Regions from separate parts of the Ruegeria sp. BB5 genome, predicted to be linked through region 2. Evidence: riboswitches for the same ligand, from Rfam matches in the RefSeq annotation. Region 2 holds a riboswitch; each other region holds the start of a gene.
What was found. Region 2 has a riboswitch for thiamine pyrophosphate ahead of thiB (thiamine ABC transporter substrate binding subunit). Riboswitches for the same ligand answer to the same signal wherever they lie in the genome.
Positions count from the first base shown of each region.

Region 1: it holds a riboswitch for thiamine pyrophosphate, as region 2 does, so the genes downstream of both, thiC (phosphomethylpyrimidine synthase ThiC) here and thiB (thiamine ABC transporter substrate binding subunit) in region 2, are expected to answer to the same signal.
Region 3: it holds a riboswitch for thiamine pyrophosphate, as region 2 does, so the genes downstream of both, thiD (bifunctional hydroxymethylpyrimidine kinase/phosphomethylpyrimidine kinase) here and thiB (thiamine ABC transporter substrate binding subunit) in region 2, are expected to answer to the same signal.

Region 1 covers NZ_JBQFUX010000014.1:14,292-20,224, forward strand. Annotated here, with positions in the region: gene ACR0DL_RS20645 (hypothetical protein) at 1-113, shown strand, start outside; gene ACR0DL_RS20650 (invasion associated locus B family protein) at 132-611, shown strand; gene thiC (phosphomethylpyrimidine synthase ThiC) at 673-2,463, opposite strand; TPP riboswitch at 2,573-2,692, opposite strand; gene ACR0DL_RS20660 (acyl-CoA dehydrogenase family protein) at 3,435-4,613, opposite strand; gene ACR0DL_RS20665 (AraC family transcriptional regulator) at 4,806-5,825, opposite strand.
Region 2 covers NZ_JBQFUX010000009.1:6,496-12,428, forward strand. Annotated here, with positions in the region: gene ACR0DL_RS17290 (TRAP transporter large permease) at 1-235, shown strand, start outside; gene speB (agmatinase) at 257-1,222, shown strand; gene ACR0DL_RS17300 (thiamine ABC transporter ATP-binding protein) at 1,311-2,003, opposite strand; gene ACR0DL_RS17305 (ABC transporter permease family protein) at 1,990-3,537, opposite strand; gene thiB (thiamine ABC transporter substrate binding subunit) at 3,513-4,493, opposite strand; TPP riboswitch at 4,526-4,630, opposite strand; gene ACR0DL_RS17315 (GDP-mannose 4,6-dehydratase) at 4,881-5,921, opposite strand.
Region 3 covers NZ_JBQFUX010000002.1:139,827-145,759, reverse strand. Annotated here, with positions in the region: gene radC (RadC family protein) at 1-15, opposite strand, end outside; gene ACR0DL_RS08700 (HesA/MoeB/ThiF family protein) at 126-1,088, opposite strand; gene ACR0DL_RS08695 (thiamine phosphate synthase) at 1,085-1,681, opposite strand; gene ACR0DL_RS08690 (thiazole synthase) at 1,678-2,442, opposite strand; gene thiS (sulfur carrier protein ThiS) at 2,445-2,639, opposite strand; gene ACR0DL_RS08680 (FAD-dependent oxidoreductase) at 2,623-3,600, opposite strand; gene thiD (bifunctional hydroxymethylpyrimidine kinase/phosphomethylpyrimidine kinase) at 3,597-4,400, opposite strand; TPP riboswitch at 4,444-4,550, opposite strand; gene dnaJ (molecular chaperone DnaJ) at 4,679-5,833, opposite strand; gene dnaK (molecular chaperone DnaK) at 5,908-5,933, opposite strand, start outside.

The sequences.
Region 1 (5,933 bases), on a different contig from region 2:
TGGGGCTGTTTGCGCTGGATGACAGCAGCTTTGTCAATCTGAGCCTCGATCATTTGTTCGGAGACTCAACCAGGGCCCTACAGGTAGGTCTTGGCCTTGGACTACAATTCTAATCGATGAGGGACAGCAGGATGAAAACTTGGATAAGCGCTTTGGGGGTCACATTGGGATTGGCAACTCCCCTTGCTGCGCAGGAAGGCGCAGCGCCGCCATGGTCGGTCAATTGCAGCAATCGGGCCGTTGGGTCCGAGTTGATCTGCGAAATGACCCAAAGCATCGTTTTGACCGAAAACAACCAAAGGCTTACGTCCATCGCATTTATAAAGGCTGCAGGTAAGGACGAGACTGAGACCGTGCTGACCCTGCCATTCGGTCTTTTGTTCTCGGAAGGGCTGGTTGCAAAGGTGGATGATGCCGAGGTCGCCCGTCTGGAGTTCCTGACATGCGAGGCACAAGGTTGTTTTGCCCGTTCGCCAGTTTCCCAGGAATGGATGTCTGCGATGCGGGCAGGTAATCAATTGCAGATCGACGCTAAAAACAGGGTCGGAGAGCCAATTTCATTTGGCTTCGATTTGACTGGGTTCAGCAAAGTATCCGATCTATTGCCCTGAGAGTAGTTTCCCTTCAATGCAAGAGCGTGCGGAGCCGAAAGGATCGGCTCCGCCGCGGTGTTTAGTCTTTCACGGGCATGTAAAGGTCGCCGCCTTCACGGAATTTGGCGGCCATCGCCTCCATCCCCTCTTTCTGCGCTTCAGTTCGAATGTCGTGGCTGATCCGCATCGAGCAGAATTTCGGCCCGCACATGGAACAGAAATGCGCCACCTTATGCGCTTGTTTGGGCAAGGTTTGGTCGTGGAATTCCCGCGCCGTTTCCGGGTCCAGCGACAGGTTGAACTGATCTTCCCAGCGGAACTCGAACCTGGCGCGGGACAGCGCATCGTCACGACGTTGCGCGCCCGGCAGACCTTTGGCCAAATCAGCGGCGTGAGCGGCGATCTTATAAGTAATAACCCCAGTTTTCACATCATCCCGGTCCGGCAGCCCCAGATGTTCTTTAGGCGTGACATAGCAGAGCATCGCACAACCAAACCAGCCAATCATCGCAGCACCAATGCCGCTGGTGATGTGGTCATAGCCCGGCGCGATATCGGTGGTCAGGGGGCCAAGCGTGTAAAAGGGCGCCTCGTGGCAACACTCCAATTGCTTGTCCATGTTTTCTTTGATCTTGTGCATGGCTACGTGTCCGGGGCCTTCGATCATCACCTGACAATCCTTGGCCCACGCGATTTTGGTCAGCTCACCCAGCGTCTCAAGCTCGGCAAATTGTGCCTCGTCATTAGCGTCGGCGATAGAGCCGGGACGCAGACCGTCGCCTAGGCTGAACGACACATCATAGGCCCGGCAGATGTCGCAGATTTCGTCGAAATGCTCATAGAGGAAGCTTTCCTTGTGGTGATGCAAGCACCACTTGGCCATGATCGACCCACCGCGCGACACAATACCGGTAACCCGTTTTACCGTCATCGGCACCATATGCAGGCGCACGCCTGCGTGGATGGTGAAATAGTCGACACCTTGTTCGGCCTGTTCGATCAGCGTGTCACGGAACACTTCCCATGTCAGGTCTTCGGCAATGCCGTTGACCTTTTCCAGCGCTTGATACAACGGCACGGTGCCAATCGGCACCGGGCTGTTGCGGATGATCCATTCACGGGTGTTGTGGATGTTGCGGCCGGTCGACAGGTCCATGACGGTATCAGCACCCCAACGGATCGACCAGACCATTTTATCGACCTCTTCTTCCATCGAAGAGGTCACAGCCGAGGTACCCATATTTGCGTTGATCTTGACCAGGAAATTACGCCCGATGATCATCGGTTCGCTTTCAGGGTGGTTGATATTCGCAGGGATAATGGCGCGACCAGCGGCGACCTCGTCCCGCACGAATTCCGGGGTCACATAGTCAGGGATGTTTGCACCCCAATCATTGCCTTCGCGCTGTTCAACGACAGCCTCGCGCAATTGGTTTTCGCGGATGGCGATGAATTCCATTTCCGGTGTGATGATGCCAGCGCGGGCATAGGCCAGCTGCGTCACAGCTTTTCCATCCTTGGCGCGCAGGGGGCGCGGGCGCACAGGGAACTCGGGCGTTAGCCGATCACCTTCGACAAAACCGTTGTCTTCCGGTTTGATCTCACGTCCATCATATTCTTCGACATCTGCTCGAGCCTCAATCCACTTGCGACGCAGCGGCGCCAGACCTTGCCGAATGTCCGTCATCACCTGCGGATCGGTATACGGCCCCGAACTGTCATACACGGGCAAGGGTGGCTCCCCCGCCGTGGGGTGGACCGAAATTTCACGCATTGGCACGCGCACATCCGGGTGCAATGTACCGTTTACATAGATCTTGCGCGATGCGGGCAGTTCACCGGCGGTGATTTTGGGGTTGGGGACGTTCATGTTGGTGCTCCTCAAGCAGTTCAACTTAAAAAGACACCAGATGAGTTTTGGCTTGGGGAAACGAGAAGGCAGACAGCCCCCTGTTCGGAGTGCGCTTGCCCGGTTTTGTGGCCTGCGCGCCCTAGCTTCCTACGCCAGTATCAACTGGGTCAGGTTCAAAGGGTCGCGTCGCCGGGCATTGCCCCGTCAGCCTCTCAGTCCCCTTGGTGGGACTCCCCTGCGTACAGGTGGTTTAGCTTGAGGTTCACGGCTTAAACAAGCACCAAAATTCATTTGTTTCAGATTTTCTCGAACGGCCGGGACCTTCCGTTCGGTGCAGCACGTCACCAGAAATACGGTCGCTATCTGATGTGCGGGCCGACCTATTCGACAGATACTCCACATATCGACGGTAAGTTAAACGCTGTTATTTCACATAAGACGTATTATAGGAAGATTGCCTCATTTGAAGGAGAATTGTCGGAGTACGTAAATAATGGGACTGAATTATTGAGACTCGTCTTCCCCATAATTCAACGACTTAAGATTTTCATGCATTTTGGTGGATTTCGCTGACTTGGACTTATCAAGCTTGTCTCAGACTGCAGCAATACGATCGTCGACTGCAACGCGCATTGGGAACTTCCGAGAGCGGACACAACTCGCAGACCGACAGCTTCACAGCGTAAGGTTTTGTGCTGAACAATGTTGAGCGACTAAGTGCCCTGCCCTGATCACTTCCGGCCCTTACCGGGCTTTAGTCGGTCGTTCAGCATTCTGCAGTGCGGCTCGACATTGCGGACATTCGCTGCACGTGCGCAATCAGAAGATGGGTGAATTTACAGTTTGCGGACAAAGGGTGAATTCGCTGCGTTTGCACCAAGGTCTGCAATATCGAGTAACCGGCCGCATATGCGCGGCTGGTCTTTCAGTTTTACCGATCTCTGAGGAGATTTTCTGGTCGGCTCTGCTTCGTCGGTGGGGGGGGACGTTCAGCTGGTTTCACCAAATCCTTTCGGTACTGGCAGGTCAGGCAAGCTTGCCGCACGTTTCTGCAAGGCCCGCCCGATGACCACGCGGCTGATTTCCGTCGTCCCGTCCACGATCCGCAGCATTTGTGCAAGACGGGACAAACGATCCAGACCATAAGGCTGCAACAGCCCCATGCCGCCCAGCACTTGCGTGCAGGTATTTGCAGCCTTCACTGCGGCATCTGGCACAAACCGTTTGGCATGGGCGGCCATCAGTGGGCCCTCGGGCGTGCCAAGGGCTTTTGCCGCCTTGCGGTACAGCAGTTTCGAGGCTTCAAGATCGGTCGCAACTTCGCCCAGCATCCACTGGATCCCGTCCAGATCGAGGTTCTTGCCACCGAACATCTTGCGGTTCTTGGAATAGGACAGCGCCGTATCTAATGCAGCTTGCATCAATCCACAGCATCCTGACGCAATCGAAACGCGGGCAATATCGATCGCCATGAGTGAACCTTGCAGGCCCTGACCAATGGGCAGGATGATATTGTCTTCGCTCACCATGACTTTGTCCATGTACATCTCGGCCAGAGGCAGGAAGTTGTAGGACGGGGTGTCGTAGAGCGGACCAAAGCTGAGGCCCGGAGTGTCGGCCGGGATGGCAATCATCGCCATATCCTTGTGGCCGGGCTCATTGCTGGTCTTGACCACCGTGAAATAGATTTCAGCCTCGGTCGCCAGGCTGACCCATGCCTTCGCACCGCTGATCGTCCATGTGCCGTCATCATTGATCACGGCCCGCGAATACATGTTTGTGGCATCCGATCCGGATTGCGGTTCGGTCAGTGCAAAGTTCGCCAGTTTGCGGCCCGAAGTCAGGTCTCGCGCCCATTTTTCCTTGAAGGCATCTGTGCCATAGCCGCAGCCCGCGAAGGTGCAGATGTTATGCATCGACAGGGCAAAGGCATAAGCGCCATCTCCGAGCCCCAGTTGTTCGTAGACCTGAATGCCCTCTGAAAGTGGCAAGCCCTGGCCGCCAAACTCTTCGGGGGCGTACAGCCCAGTCAGACCAGCGGCCCCGGCCTTGTCCGACGCATCACGGGGCCATGTCTTCGTGGCGTTCCAGGCGTCCACATTTGGCAGGATGACCTGCTCGGCGTGGTCGCGTGCAGCCTGGAGTATGGTGGCGAGTTTGTCTGACATTGGTGGATCCTTTCAAGGGCGATTGTTCTCAGATGACGCCACAACCCGGCAATCGTGGATGGCCGGACTGATGAGCTATGAAGGCGAAACTTCAGCTGAAAATGTTTCTCTGCGGCAAGACTTAGCGAGCCAGCCCGTTAAGCTCTATCTCGTGCGCTGACAGATAATTGTCCAAAAGTGACAAATGGCCGCTTATGTTTGTGATTTGCGGTATGAGCTGGGCGTGCTTCCGGTCCAGCGTTGAAAGGCCCGGTGGAAATTGGCCGCCGACGAAAATCCGACATCATGTGCGATGGCTTCAACGCTTTTGCACCCCGCCTGAAGATCACGGATTGCGATGTCGCGCCGCAGGGCATCCTTTATGGCCTGAAACGACGTGCCATCCGCGTGTAGCCTGCGGATCAGGGTGCGCGGGGTCATGTGCATTGCGGATGCTGTCTGTGTTAAGGTCGCCGAATCCCAACCTGTCTGACCCAGATACGTGCGCACCCGCAGCGATTGGGTGTGTTCGCGGGAAGAGGTAAAAATCCAGTCTCGTGGCGCGTTTTGCAAAAACCGGTCAAGATCAGCTGTGCTTCGAGTCTGCACAGGGCCCATTACATTCGGATCAAACGCGATGGCGGTGGCGGGTTGGCCAAACCGCAGCGGTGCAGGAAAGATAATCGCGTAATCCTGATCAAAGTCCGGGCGATCAAACGCGAAATCAACGGCCTTAACCGGAACCTCATGCCCTGCCAGCCAAGACATGAGCCCGTGGGCAAGTTTGAGGATCAGCATATGTCCAAACCGCTGAAGCGGCACTTCGCCTTGTGGTTTCAGGGTAAGTACCAACGCGTTGTCGGCGTCCTCCAGATCAAACTGATAATCATCCAGCAACAAGTTCCAGAACGTTGAAAACCGGTAGAGCGCCGATGCAAGAGACGTGGCTTCCCTGACAGTGGTCAGAAGATGTTTTAGGGCCCTCGGCCGGATGGGTCTGCTCCAAAGCCCCATCATCTCATCACCGGTCTCAACTGCTGCAAGTTGATAGAGGCAAACGATCTGATCCAGCGTGACGCGACCATTCGGCGAGCGCGTATCCGCGTTCAGACCGGACCGGCTAAGCAGCGACGCCATTTGCGCCTCTGGGCATAGGGCACGTAGCGCCGCCAGCCAGTCATCGACAAACTGGCTGGAAACCGTGGAAAGGATCGTTGGCGTGACATTGGTCATAACGCCTCAGGAGGTATCACCAATTCCGGTCGACATGAAATGCAGGCTTGCAGATGGCGGCTTTCGCAGATGACAGAATGTCAATGAATCAACCAGATAACGCTCTGC
Region 2 (5,933 bases):
CAGTGGGTTAGACCCGGTACTGGTTGGCGTTCTGATCACACTGCAAGTCGCCATCGGCGCCGCCACACCCCCCTTTGGCTGCAACCTGTTCACCGCCATCGCTGTATTCCGCCGCCCCTTTGTCGAGGTGGTCCGCGGCGTGCCGCCCTTTCTGATCATCCTTTTGGTTGTCACCGGGCTGCTGATGGCATTCCCTCAAATCGCGCTGTTCCTGCCGGAATTGGCGTACCGATAATCCATAAGAAACGGAGAAATCATGTCGGGTCATGGCTATGAATCTGGTCGTCTGAACCTGCCTTTTGTCGGCATCGCGACTTTTGGCAAAAAACCTTATGTCGAGAATTGGGATAAGATCGACGCTGATGTCGCCGTCCTTGGTGCACCTTTCGATTTCGGGTGTCAGTTTCGATCCGGTGCCCGGTTTGGGCCGCGCGCTGTGCGCGAAGCGTCAACCCTGTTCAGCTTTGGCCACGCCGGTGCCTATGACCACGAGGATGACGCAACCTATCTGGCCAGCGATGTGCGCATCGTCGATCTGGGCGATGCCGACATCATCCATACCAAGACTGAGGAAAGCCACGCCAACATCGAATACGGTGTGAAGAAAATCCTGGATGCGGGCGCTCTGCCGGTGACTATCGGTGGAGATCACTCGATCAACATTCCGTGCATCCGCGCCTTTGAAGAAGATTGCGCAAAGAACGGACCTATCCACGTGATCCAGATCGATGCGCATCTGGACTTTGTCGACGAACGCAAAGGCGTCACCGATGGTCACGGCAACCCGATGCGTCGGGCAATCGAAAAAGACTATGTCTCGGGCATGACCCAACTGGGCATCCGCAACGTGTCCTCAACCGCGAAAGAAGGTTATGACGACGCGCGGGCGCGGGGTTCAGATATCCTGTCCGTACGACAGGTGCGTAAACTGGGAACCGAGGGCGTTTTGGATCGTATCCCCGAAGGTGCGCGTTATTACGTCACCATAGATATCGACGCGTTCTGCCCGTCGATTGCGCCCGGAACAGGGACACCCAGCCATGGCGGGTTCCAGTACTATGATGTCCTGGAAATAGTTCAGGGGCTCAGTAAACGCGGTAATGTGGTTGGCATTGATCTGGTTGAGGTCGCCCCTGCCTATGACCAGACCGAAAGCACTCAGATTCTTGCGGCGCAATTGCTGCTGAACTTCCTCGGGTTCATTTTCCACAACCGGAAATAAGGTCCCTCCCTGTCAGTCCGGCGTGCAGAAACCTTTCAACTACGCGCCGGGCTGCGAGTTTCCTTTCGCAGGTTTCCATCCAATGTCCCTACCCCAAATAGTCGCGCAGGCTGGGCGGTGGATTGTCCAAAAGGTCCCGGGTCGGCGCAGGAGGATGTGCCTGCTCGTTAGACACAAGAACCGTCTGGCCGGTAATGCGGCGCGCGTCCTGCGGGTCGTGGCTGACCATAAGCAGGGTCGTTCCGGTTTCCGCCAGCAACCCAGCCACAAGATCAAGCATTTCAGCCTTCAGTGCCGGCCCCAGCGCCGCAAACGGTTCGTCCAGCAGCAACATCTGACGGCGCTGCACAAGAACCCGGGCTAATGCGACCCGGCTTTGCTGACCTCCAGACAGTTCGGCTGGCTTGCGATCACCCAGACCCGGCAGGGCAACCCGATCTAGTGCGGTTTGGACCTGAGATTGCTCATCAACGGTCAACCGCCCATTCGGGCGCAAGCCCAAAGCGATATTCTGTTCGACCGTCAGATGTGGGAATAGATTGCCATCCTGAAACAGCATCGCCAAAGGGCGCTTGCCAGGGGCGCGGTTTGATATAAGGTCTCCGTCCCAGAATATCTTTCCCTGTTTAAGGTCACGAAACCCGGCAATCGCCTCAAGCAGTGTCGACTTTCCCGCACCAGACGGCCCAATAATGGCTACACTGGCACCGGTCTCGACGGCAAAATCAGCACGCAACGAGAAATTTCCGTTCTCGATTACGCAGCCTTTAAGTTTCAGCATGCAACCGCCCTCCGCGATCCAATAGCCAGAATGCCCCCATCGACAGCAACAACAGCAACAGAGCTGCCCCGGCCGCTGCTTGCATCTGATACGCCCCCATCAACCGATAGATCTGCAAGGGCAAGGTCGCGATCTGTGGATCGGCGAACAGGGCAATAACTCCCAGATCTCCCATCGATAGCGCGGCTGACAAACCCGTGGCAAAGCGGATCTGTGGGCGCATGCGCGGCAACAGGACGCGGGCAAAGAATGTTTTCTTGTCCATGTCCAGCGACAGGGCAAGCCGTCCGTGTCGCGCCACCACGTCGCGGGCCGCCGGCACCAGAATGCGTAGCGCGAAGGGCAAGGCCATGACGGCATTCACCAGCGTGGTTACCGGCAATGCCAGTGTTACTGGATTAGCGATGGGGCGGATCAGAATGAACAGCCCGGTGCCAATCACCAACGGTGAAGCCGCCAGCCCCAGAATACCGCTAAGCTCAACAATCCCGTGACGACCGGTTGCAACGGCCATGGCCATCGGCAGTGCAAGCATCAACAAAACAATCGTACTAGCAGTGGCAACCAGAACCGATATCACCGCCGCACGGAACACCAAGGCAGGCATTTCGAGCAACCCAGATAGGCCAGAGATCGCCACGGCAGCCAAAGGAAGAAGCAGAAACGCTGCCGCGAGCCCAATCCAGCACGCATCAATTGCGGGCGCGCCGCCATCCCATCGTTGTATCGCGCGATCCAATCCAGCGCCGAACCCGTCACCACGCGAAAACTTCAAAGCAGCTAGCGCGGCAGCAGCGGTCAAGGCCAGTTGCACCGCAGAAAGCAACGCCGCGCGGCCAAGGTCGAAATCGTAGGTAAAGGATTGATAGATCGCGAGTTCAAGTGTCGTTGCGCGAGGCCCTCCGCCAAGAGTCAACGCGACGGCAAAGCTAGTCAGGCAAATCGCAAAGATCACGGCCAGAACACCCGGCAGAATGCGCCTTAACATTGGCAGTTCGATCAGACGGAACATGGCAAAGCCGTCGCACCCCAATTGCGCGGCCAACCGAAATCTTTCTGCCGGAATTTCCTGCCACGCCTGCAGGATCAGCCGCGTGGCAAGTGGCAGGTTGAAAAATACATGGGCTAGAACCACCCCGTGCAACCCATAGATGCGCAGCGGCGGCAAACCAAACAGACCTAAAAAATCTGAAATCCAGCCGGCACGTCCGAAAACCTGCAACAACCCAAGGATCGCGACGATGACCGGCAGGATAAAGGGGGCGCCCAATAGGGCGATCAGGGCAGACCGTCCACGAAACCGACGCCGCGCCAGTGCCCGGGCGACCGGAATAGCCAGCCCGGCACTGAACAACGCAGACAACACCGCCTGAACCAGCGTAAAGCGCAGCGCCGCCCAATCGGCCGGACCCAACCCACCCGCTGTATCAGCGCGCAGGGCTACCGCGGCCAATGTGCCCAATATCAGCGCAGCAACCAGTGCCGCTGCGCCAACACCCGGCCAAGGGCTTACTGGCTGAGCGCGCCCAGCCATTCCGCAAGCGCCTGATCCCGCACGGAGGCGGCTTCATCCGGGGTATACAGCAAGGATTTCTCAGGCGTGATCAACGTATCAAACCCTTCGGGCAGGCCAGCCACAGGGGTCACTGCCGGATACATCCAGTTGGTGGTCGGGATGATCTGCTGGAAGGTGTCCGAGACCATGAATTCCAGAAATTGATCCGCCAGTTCGGGCTGATCGGTACCGGCCAGCTTCGCCGCAACTTCAACCTGCATATAGTGGCCCTCATCAAAGGCGGCCGCTGCTTTGCTGGCGTCATCCTCGGCGATCAAGTGATAAGCAGGCGATGTGGTGTAGCTGAGCACCATGTCCGCCTCACCCTCAAGAAACAGGCCATACGCCTCGGACCAACCTTTGGTCACGGTCACGATATTGTCGGCAAGCCCGGCCCAGATTTCGGGGGCTTCGTCTCCATAAGACGCTTTGACCCACAACAGCAGCCCCAGACCCGGAGTGGACGAGCGCGGGTCTTGAATAATGATCTTGGTTTCACCCTCGGCCAGTTCACGGAAATTGGCAGGTGCCGCCGCATCTGCGTTATGGACAAAAGCAAAATAGCCCCAGTCATAAGGCGCGAACACGTCATCTGACCATTCAATCGGCAGGGTATAATCGGCGCTGACCGAATTGGGAGCAAACAAGCCAGTTTCCTTGGCTGCTGCGATCAGGCCGGTGTCCAGCCCAAGCACCACATCGGCGTCCGTGTTTTCTCCCTCAAGCCGAAGACGCGACAACAGCGCCGCGCCGTCTTCGACGCCCACAAGGTTCAGATCACAGTTGCATACTGCTTCGAAAGCTTCTTCTACTTTCGGGCCCGGACCCCAGTCCGAGACAAAGCTGTCATAGGTGTAAACGGTCAGCTGAGGTTTGTCGGCCGCGACAGCCGCTGTTGCGCTCAGAAGTCCCGCAGCAATCATCAGATGTTTCATGTCATCCTCCATTGCGGCGAGAGGGCAAGGGTGGATGAAACCGTTACCTTTCCCTCCGCCGGTTCTAGCCGGTTCAGGTTCTACGGGTTCGCCAAAAGCATCTCAGCGCGGCAGGCCACGCACCCCGAGGTGAGGTTGTCAGTAGGTTGGAACGGACGAAAAGACAACCGGGTTAAAGTGTTTTTTGGATGCTCAAATTGGCATCCGTTCAGTTGGACTGAGAGATGCGCAACCTAATCGCCCTGTGGAACAATCACCGTGGGAAAGGTTTTGAACTACGTTCCAGGTACTGGAACGGTTTGCGTTTTTACCCTTGAGAACTTCAGAGGCCGAATCTCAAAACTGAGAGGACGGCCACCAGTCTTTTAGGCCTGAAGGCTAACCATCTTACCTTTCGGTCCCAGCCGCGTTGGGACGATAAAAGTCGCGGTACCACTTAACAAACTCAGCCACACCATCTTCGATCGAAGTCCTTGGTTGATAACCGGTCAATTCCCTGAGCAGCGATGCATCGGCCCAAGTTGCGGGCACGTCACCGGGCTGCATTGGCATCATGTTTTTATTCGCCTTGATGCCAGTGGCCGTTTCGATAGCTTCAATAAACGCGGTCAGCTGTACCGCATCATTGTTGCCGATATTCACCACTCGATGGGGGGCGACCGGTGACAAACTGTCCCCTTCTGGAACATTGCCGTCTGCGGGGCGCACAGGGACGGCGTCCATCAGCAGGCGGATCGCCTCAACCAGATCTTCAACATAGGTAAAGTCGCGTTTCATGTCACCGTGATTATAGACGTCGATCGCATTGCCCTCGAGGATCGCTTTGGTAAATTTGAACAGCGCCATGTCCGGGCGACCCCAAGGACCATAGACGGTGAAAAACCGGAATATGGTGATCGGCAAATCGAACAGATGCGCATAGGAATGGGCCATGCTTTCGGTCGACTTCTTGGTGGCCGCGTAGAACGACATCTGATGATCGGCGCGTTGGGTTTCCTTGTAGGGCATCTCGGTATTGGCGCCAAAGGCCGAAGAAGTCGAAGCCAACAGCATATGTTTGGGCGGATGCGCCCGCGCCGCTTCCAGAATTTCGAAAGTCCCTATCACATTGCTTTCCAGATACGAGCGCGGATTCTCGATCGAATAGCGCACCCCAGCTTGGGCAGCGAGGTGAATGACATAGTCAAAACCATGTTCCCCGAACAGCTCCATCATCAGGCCGGGGGTTTCCACCTTCCCAATGACGGGCGAAAAATTCTTACCATTGGGTTCGCGCGCCAGCATGTCGTGGCGGGCCTTTTTCAACGACACATCATAATAATCGTTCAGAGAGTCCAACCCCACTACGTGGTACCCTTGGGCCAGCAGAAGCTTGCTCAGATGAAAGCCAATAAAACCGGCTGACCCGGTGATGAGAACGCTCTGCATAATGTTGCCCTT
Region 3 (5,933 bases), on a different contig from region 2:
GGCGTCCTGAGTCATGCGCTCAGATTTGCGCAGAATCGGTTTCCGAAAGGTTAACGCGCCCAAACAACCTTAGACCCCTTTGGTCGATAGTCACCGGTTTCCACTTACCTCGTGAATCAATTCACTCATGTAGTTGAGGCTGCAACCAGGACAATTTCACCGGACCAATCCGATTGAATTTGCTCAGCCGCCCGCCATGCGCGCAATCCGCTAGAGCAACAAAGCGCAAGTCTTTTTCCTTTGTTAGGCTCTGTTTTCAAGGATTCAACAATGTCCCGACGTGCCCTGCTGTGAAGAAGTTCGGGGGCCTCGTCCCGGGTGCGCAGTTCAATGATCACATCATCTTCGGTCAATTGGCTGGCGGAAAGAAATCGAAAGTGGTGCGCCGGTTCCGGTGCGCCGTCAAATCGGAATAAGGTACTGCGCAGCGTGCGGGCGTCAAACTGTACCAACTGTCCCAAAGGCGAGGGGTCCAGGCCAAGGATCACGCCCAGCGCCATTTGCGCCTGCAAGGCACCTATCACCCCAACGACAGGGCCCAACACGCCGGCCGTTGCACAGCTCGCGCCGCTATCCGGTGCATCCGGAAACACCGCACGCAAGGACGGCGCGCCAGCACAAAACCCACCGACATAGCCGGTCAGCCCCAATACGGATGCGCTGATCAGCGGCTTGCCCTGCAACAAACAGGTATCCGACAGGATATAGCTGGCCGCATAACTGTCCGCGCAGTCCAGAACAATGTCAGAGCTGCGGACAAAATTTAACACATTCTGGTTTGTTAGAGCCTGATTCTCAGCCATTACGGTGATGTCACCATTCAGCGCCCGGCAGCGTTCTGCGGCGACTTTGGCCTTGGCGCGCCCACAGTCGGATTCAGCGAACAATGTCTGCCGATGCAGGTTCGATAGCGCGATCTGATCCCGGTCCAGGATGGTTATATGCCCAACCCCGGCCCCGGCCAACAAGGGTAGGACCGGGGAGGCTAATCCGCCTGCGCCCACCACCAGAACCCGCGCTGCTGACAGGCCGGTCTGGCCTGCCGGTCCAACCTCGGGCAGGATCATCTGGCGGGCATAGCGGCTCATCTCGTGACCTCGATCCATTCGCGAACGCGGGTTTCTGGATCGGAATTCAGCGTGATGTCCGTGACGACCGAGACGATGTCGGCCCCCGCCTGCAAGACGCCCGGCGCCCGCTCAACGCTCATGCCGCCAATCGCGACCAGAGGGATATCCCCCACCCGTGCCTTCCATTCGGTGACGCGTGGCAGGCCCTGCTGTTCCCATTTCATTTTTTTCAGGATCGTCGGATAGACCGGGCCCAAAGCCACATAATCCGGGTCCATGGTCAGGACTCGCTCTAATTCATCATCATCGTGGGTAGAGACACCCAGTTTCAGCCCCGCCTTGCGGATGGCTTTCAGATCGGCCTCGTCCAGATCCTCTTGCCCGAGATGAATCCACTCACAACCAGCGTCGATAGCCGCCTGCCAATGATCATTGACCACCAGCACGGTGCCGTGGGCACGGCATAGTTCTAACGATTGGGCGATCTGTTCCCGTATGATCACATCAAGCTGATCCTTGATCCGCAGTTGCACCAGCTTCACATCCAGGGGCAGCATCCGGCGCAACCAGTCAGAGTGGTCGAAGATCGGATAGAACCGGTCTAACATCATGATAAGAAGGCCTTTCCGATTACTGGAGTTGATGGTTCGGCCATATCGCGCGCCTCGATCGGGTCGGCTTGATGCGCCAGTTGCCCGGCCTGAATCGCCAGCATCATTGCGCGGGCCATGGCCACAGGGTTTCCGGCGCGAGCGACAGCGGTATTCAGCAGAACGGCGTCATAACCCAACTCCATCGCCTGCGCGGCGTGACTGGGCAGGCCGATCCCGGCATCCACAACCAAAGGAACATCGGGGAACTCGGCCCGCATCGCGCGCAGAGCATATTCGTTGTTCAGCCCCCGTCCCGACCCGATGGGCGCCCCCCAAGGCATCAGCACCTCACACCCGGCGGCCAGCAACCGCTCGCCCACGATCAGGTCGTCGGTGGTGTAGGGGAAAACCTGAAACCCGTCCTCGGTCAGTATGCGCGCGGCCTCGACCAGTTGAAACACATCTGGCTGCAAACTGTCAGTGTGGCCGATCAGTTCCAGCTTGATCCAATTAGTGTCAAACACCTCACGCGCCATATGGGCGGTGGTTACAGCTTCTTTGACGGTGTGGCACCCAGCGGTGTTTGGCAGGATCAGCACGCCCAGCTCGCGGATCATCTGCCAGAAGGTCTGCCCAGCCCCGGATTCACGGCGCAAGGACACTGTGGCAATACCCGCGCCGCTCTCGCGAAACGCCTGTTCCAAAATAGCGGGGCTTGGATATTGCGCCGTTCCCAACATCAGCGGATTGGGCAGCTGAGTTCCGTAGAAGGTCTTCATCCTCAGCCTCCCTGCATCGGCGCGACGACTTCAACCCGGTCGCCATCGGTCAACTTTTGAGCAATGCGCAGACCCGAGGGCACAAAGTCTTCGTTTACAGCTGTCGCCACCCTCCCCAAGAACCCGCATTCGACCAACAGGTCCGAGAGGATTTCGGCGCGCACCTCGCGCAATTCACCATTAAGCACGATCTTCATCGACCATCTCCGAATGTTTGTTGTCCAACGCCAGATCGGCCACTCCCTGCGCCAGCGCTGGGGCCAGCAGATAGCCATGGCGGTACAGTCCGTTGGCATAAATCGTATGCCCCAGCCGCCGGATGCGGGGCAGGTTGTCGGGAAAAGCCGGGCGCAGATCGACACCGATCTCAAGCACCTCGGCCTCGCCAAAGGCGGGGTTCAGCGCATAGGCGGCGCTGAGCAGTTCCAGCATGGATCGGGCCGTGATGCGGCTGCTGTCTTCGCTTTCGATCATCGTTGCGCCCAGCATGTAGACACCATCCTCACGCGGCACGATGTACAGCGGCATCCTTGGATGCAGTAGACGTACAGGTCGCGTCAGGGTCACGTCCGGGCAGCGGATCACCAACATCTCTCCCTTGACGCCGCGCAGGTCGTGCAAAACCTCACGCGCGTGCAGACCGCGGCAATCGATTGCATTCTCCAGCTGGGTCGGGGCCAGTTTCCGGTGGAAGACTACCCCTTGGTCCAGCAATTGGCGGTGCAGATCCCGCAGCGCCTGTCGTGGGTTCAGATGAGCCTCATCCGTGAAATGCAGACCGTTGGTGAAACTGGTTAAATCAGGCTCTAAACTGACAATTTCAGCCTGACTAATCTCGGTACCCCCCCCGGTCCGACGAGCGAACCGACGCAAATCCGGCAGATCACGCGGGTTGGCAACAACCAGCGTGCCACGTTGTTCCACCCGAGTACGCGTAGACCACCACTCGAACGCAGCCATGCCCAGCCGCAACACAGGTTCTTCGGCGTTTTCAAACTCGCACCACGGGGCCAGCATACCGCCAGCCCACCAAGAACACCCATGCGGGCCAGGTGGACCACTGGGATCAAAGATCTGAACCTTGGCCCCGCGCGACACTAGCTCGCTGGCTACGGCCAGCCCGGCCACACCGGCCCCTATGACCGACCAGACCGTCACGCGGGCCAGACCCGATGGAAATGATGAACCGGGCCATGCCCCTGTCCGACCATCAGACCGTCAGCTTCAGCAATAGCCCCTTGCAGATACTCATGCGCCTGCGCGACCGCATCGGTCAGGCCCAGCCCTCGCGCCAGCCCGGCTGCTATCGAAGACGACAGGGTGCAACCGGTGCCATGCGTGTTGCGCGTATTGCGCCGAGTGGCGGTGAATTCTGCCACAACTCCCGAGGGATCAATCAACACATCGTGGCAAACGTCGCCGCGCCCATGTCCGCCTTTCATCAATACCGAGCGCGCGCCCAGCCCGCACAGCGCCATCCCCTGCGCGATCATCTGATCGGGGGATTCGGCGTCCGAGGTGCCCAGCAAACAAGCGGCCTCGGGTAAGTTCGGGGTCAGCATGGTCGCTCGGGGCACAAGAACATCACGCAGGGTCTGAACGGCACCCTGTGCCACCAAGGCATCGCCAGATTTGGAGATCATCACCGGGTCCAAAACGACGGGGCCATCATACCCAGCGATGGCCCCGGCAACGGTTTGAATAATTTCAGGGGTCGCAAGCATGCCGATCTTGATCGCGCCTACATCCAGGTCGATCAGCACCGCCTCGATCTGAGCGGCCACTACGTTGAGCGGTATGCCATGCACTGCGGTCATAGCCCGCGTGTTCTGCGCCGTGACCGCCGTGATCACGCTGGCCCCATACACGCCCAACGCAGACATCGCCTTGAGATCGGCCTGAATCCCGGCCCCACCACCACTGTCCGAGCCCGCAATTGTCAGGGCAATATGCGCCATATCGTTGCTCCATCATCAGGGGGCAACGCAGCATGGAAAACGTCTGTGTGTGTAGACCGTTCCCTACGCCGGTATTGCCCGGATCAGGTTCGATGGGTTAGCGCATTCACGCCTCTCAGCCCCTTGATCAAGGCACCCCAACGGTTGACGCGACAATCTCAGGGGATGTGGCAAGATTCAAGAGCCAAATTTCGCGAAGTTCGCGGACAAACTGGACCTATAAAACGAAAAAAGCCGACCCAAGGGGATCGGCCTTTTAGCAACTTGGTGGGGTGATCTTAGCCCTTCATCCCATCCCAAAAGGATTTGACGGATGAGAAAAAGCTTTTTGATTCCGGGTGGTTATCCTCACCCAAATCGTCGAACTCTTTCAGCAGTTCTTTTTGGCGACTGGTCAGGTTGACCGGCGTTTCCACCGCCAGTTCGATGAACATGTCACCCACACCGCCGCCACGCAGGGCGGGCATGCCTTTGCCGCGCAGGCGCATCTGACGGCCCGATTGGCTGCCTGCTGGTATTTGCACGCGGCCGCGGCCACCATCGATGGTTGGCACTTCGATCGAACCGCCCAGCGCAGCCTTGGCCATGCTGACCGGGACGCGGCAATACAGGTTCACGCTGTCGCGTTCGAACAGCTTGTGATCCGAAACTTCGACAAAGATATACAGATCGCCCGGAGGGCCACCGCGCATCCCAGCTTCACCCTCACCCGCCAGGCGGATGCGGGTTCCGGTCTCGACACCGGCGGGGATGTTGACGGACAGCGCACGCTCTTTTTCCACGCGGCCTGCACCGCCACAGGCTTTACAGGGGTTCTTGATGATCTGACCCAGACCCGAACAGGTCGGGCAGGATCGTTCGACGGTAAAGAAACCCTGCTGTGCACGCACCTTGCCCATGCCCGAACAGGTTGGACAGGTGGTTGGCTCCACTCCGCCTTCTGCACCCGATCCGTCACAGGCCGAACAGGCCACGGCAGCAGGAACACTGATAGTTTTCTGCAGGCCCGCGAACGCCTCTTCCAGCGTCACGCGCAGGTTATAGCGCAGGTCCGATCCGCGCGCCGCACGGCGCCCGCCACCGGGGCCGCCACGCTGACCGCCCATGAAATCGCCGAACAGATCGTCGAACACGTCTGAGAATGCGCTGGAGAAATCACCCTGACCAAAGCCGCCGCCCGGACGACCACCACCGCCGCCCATACCGTTTTCAAAGGCGGCATGGCCGAAACGGTCATATGCGGCCTTTTTGTCGGCGTCGCGCAGAACATCATAAGCCTCGTTGGCTTCTTTGAACTGCGACTCGGCATCCGGGTTGTCTTTGTTGCGATCAGGATGCAACTCTTTGGCTTTCTTACGAAAACCCTTTTTGATTTCATCCGCTGATGCGCCCTTTGATACGCCGAGCACATCGTAGTAGTCGCGTTTTGACATCAGTATTTCCTTCAGCCTCAACGTATTTGGGCCGGCCCGGCAACCGGACCGGCCCACATTGGCCCGGTTACCCGTTAGTTACGCTTGTCGTCGTCCAGAT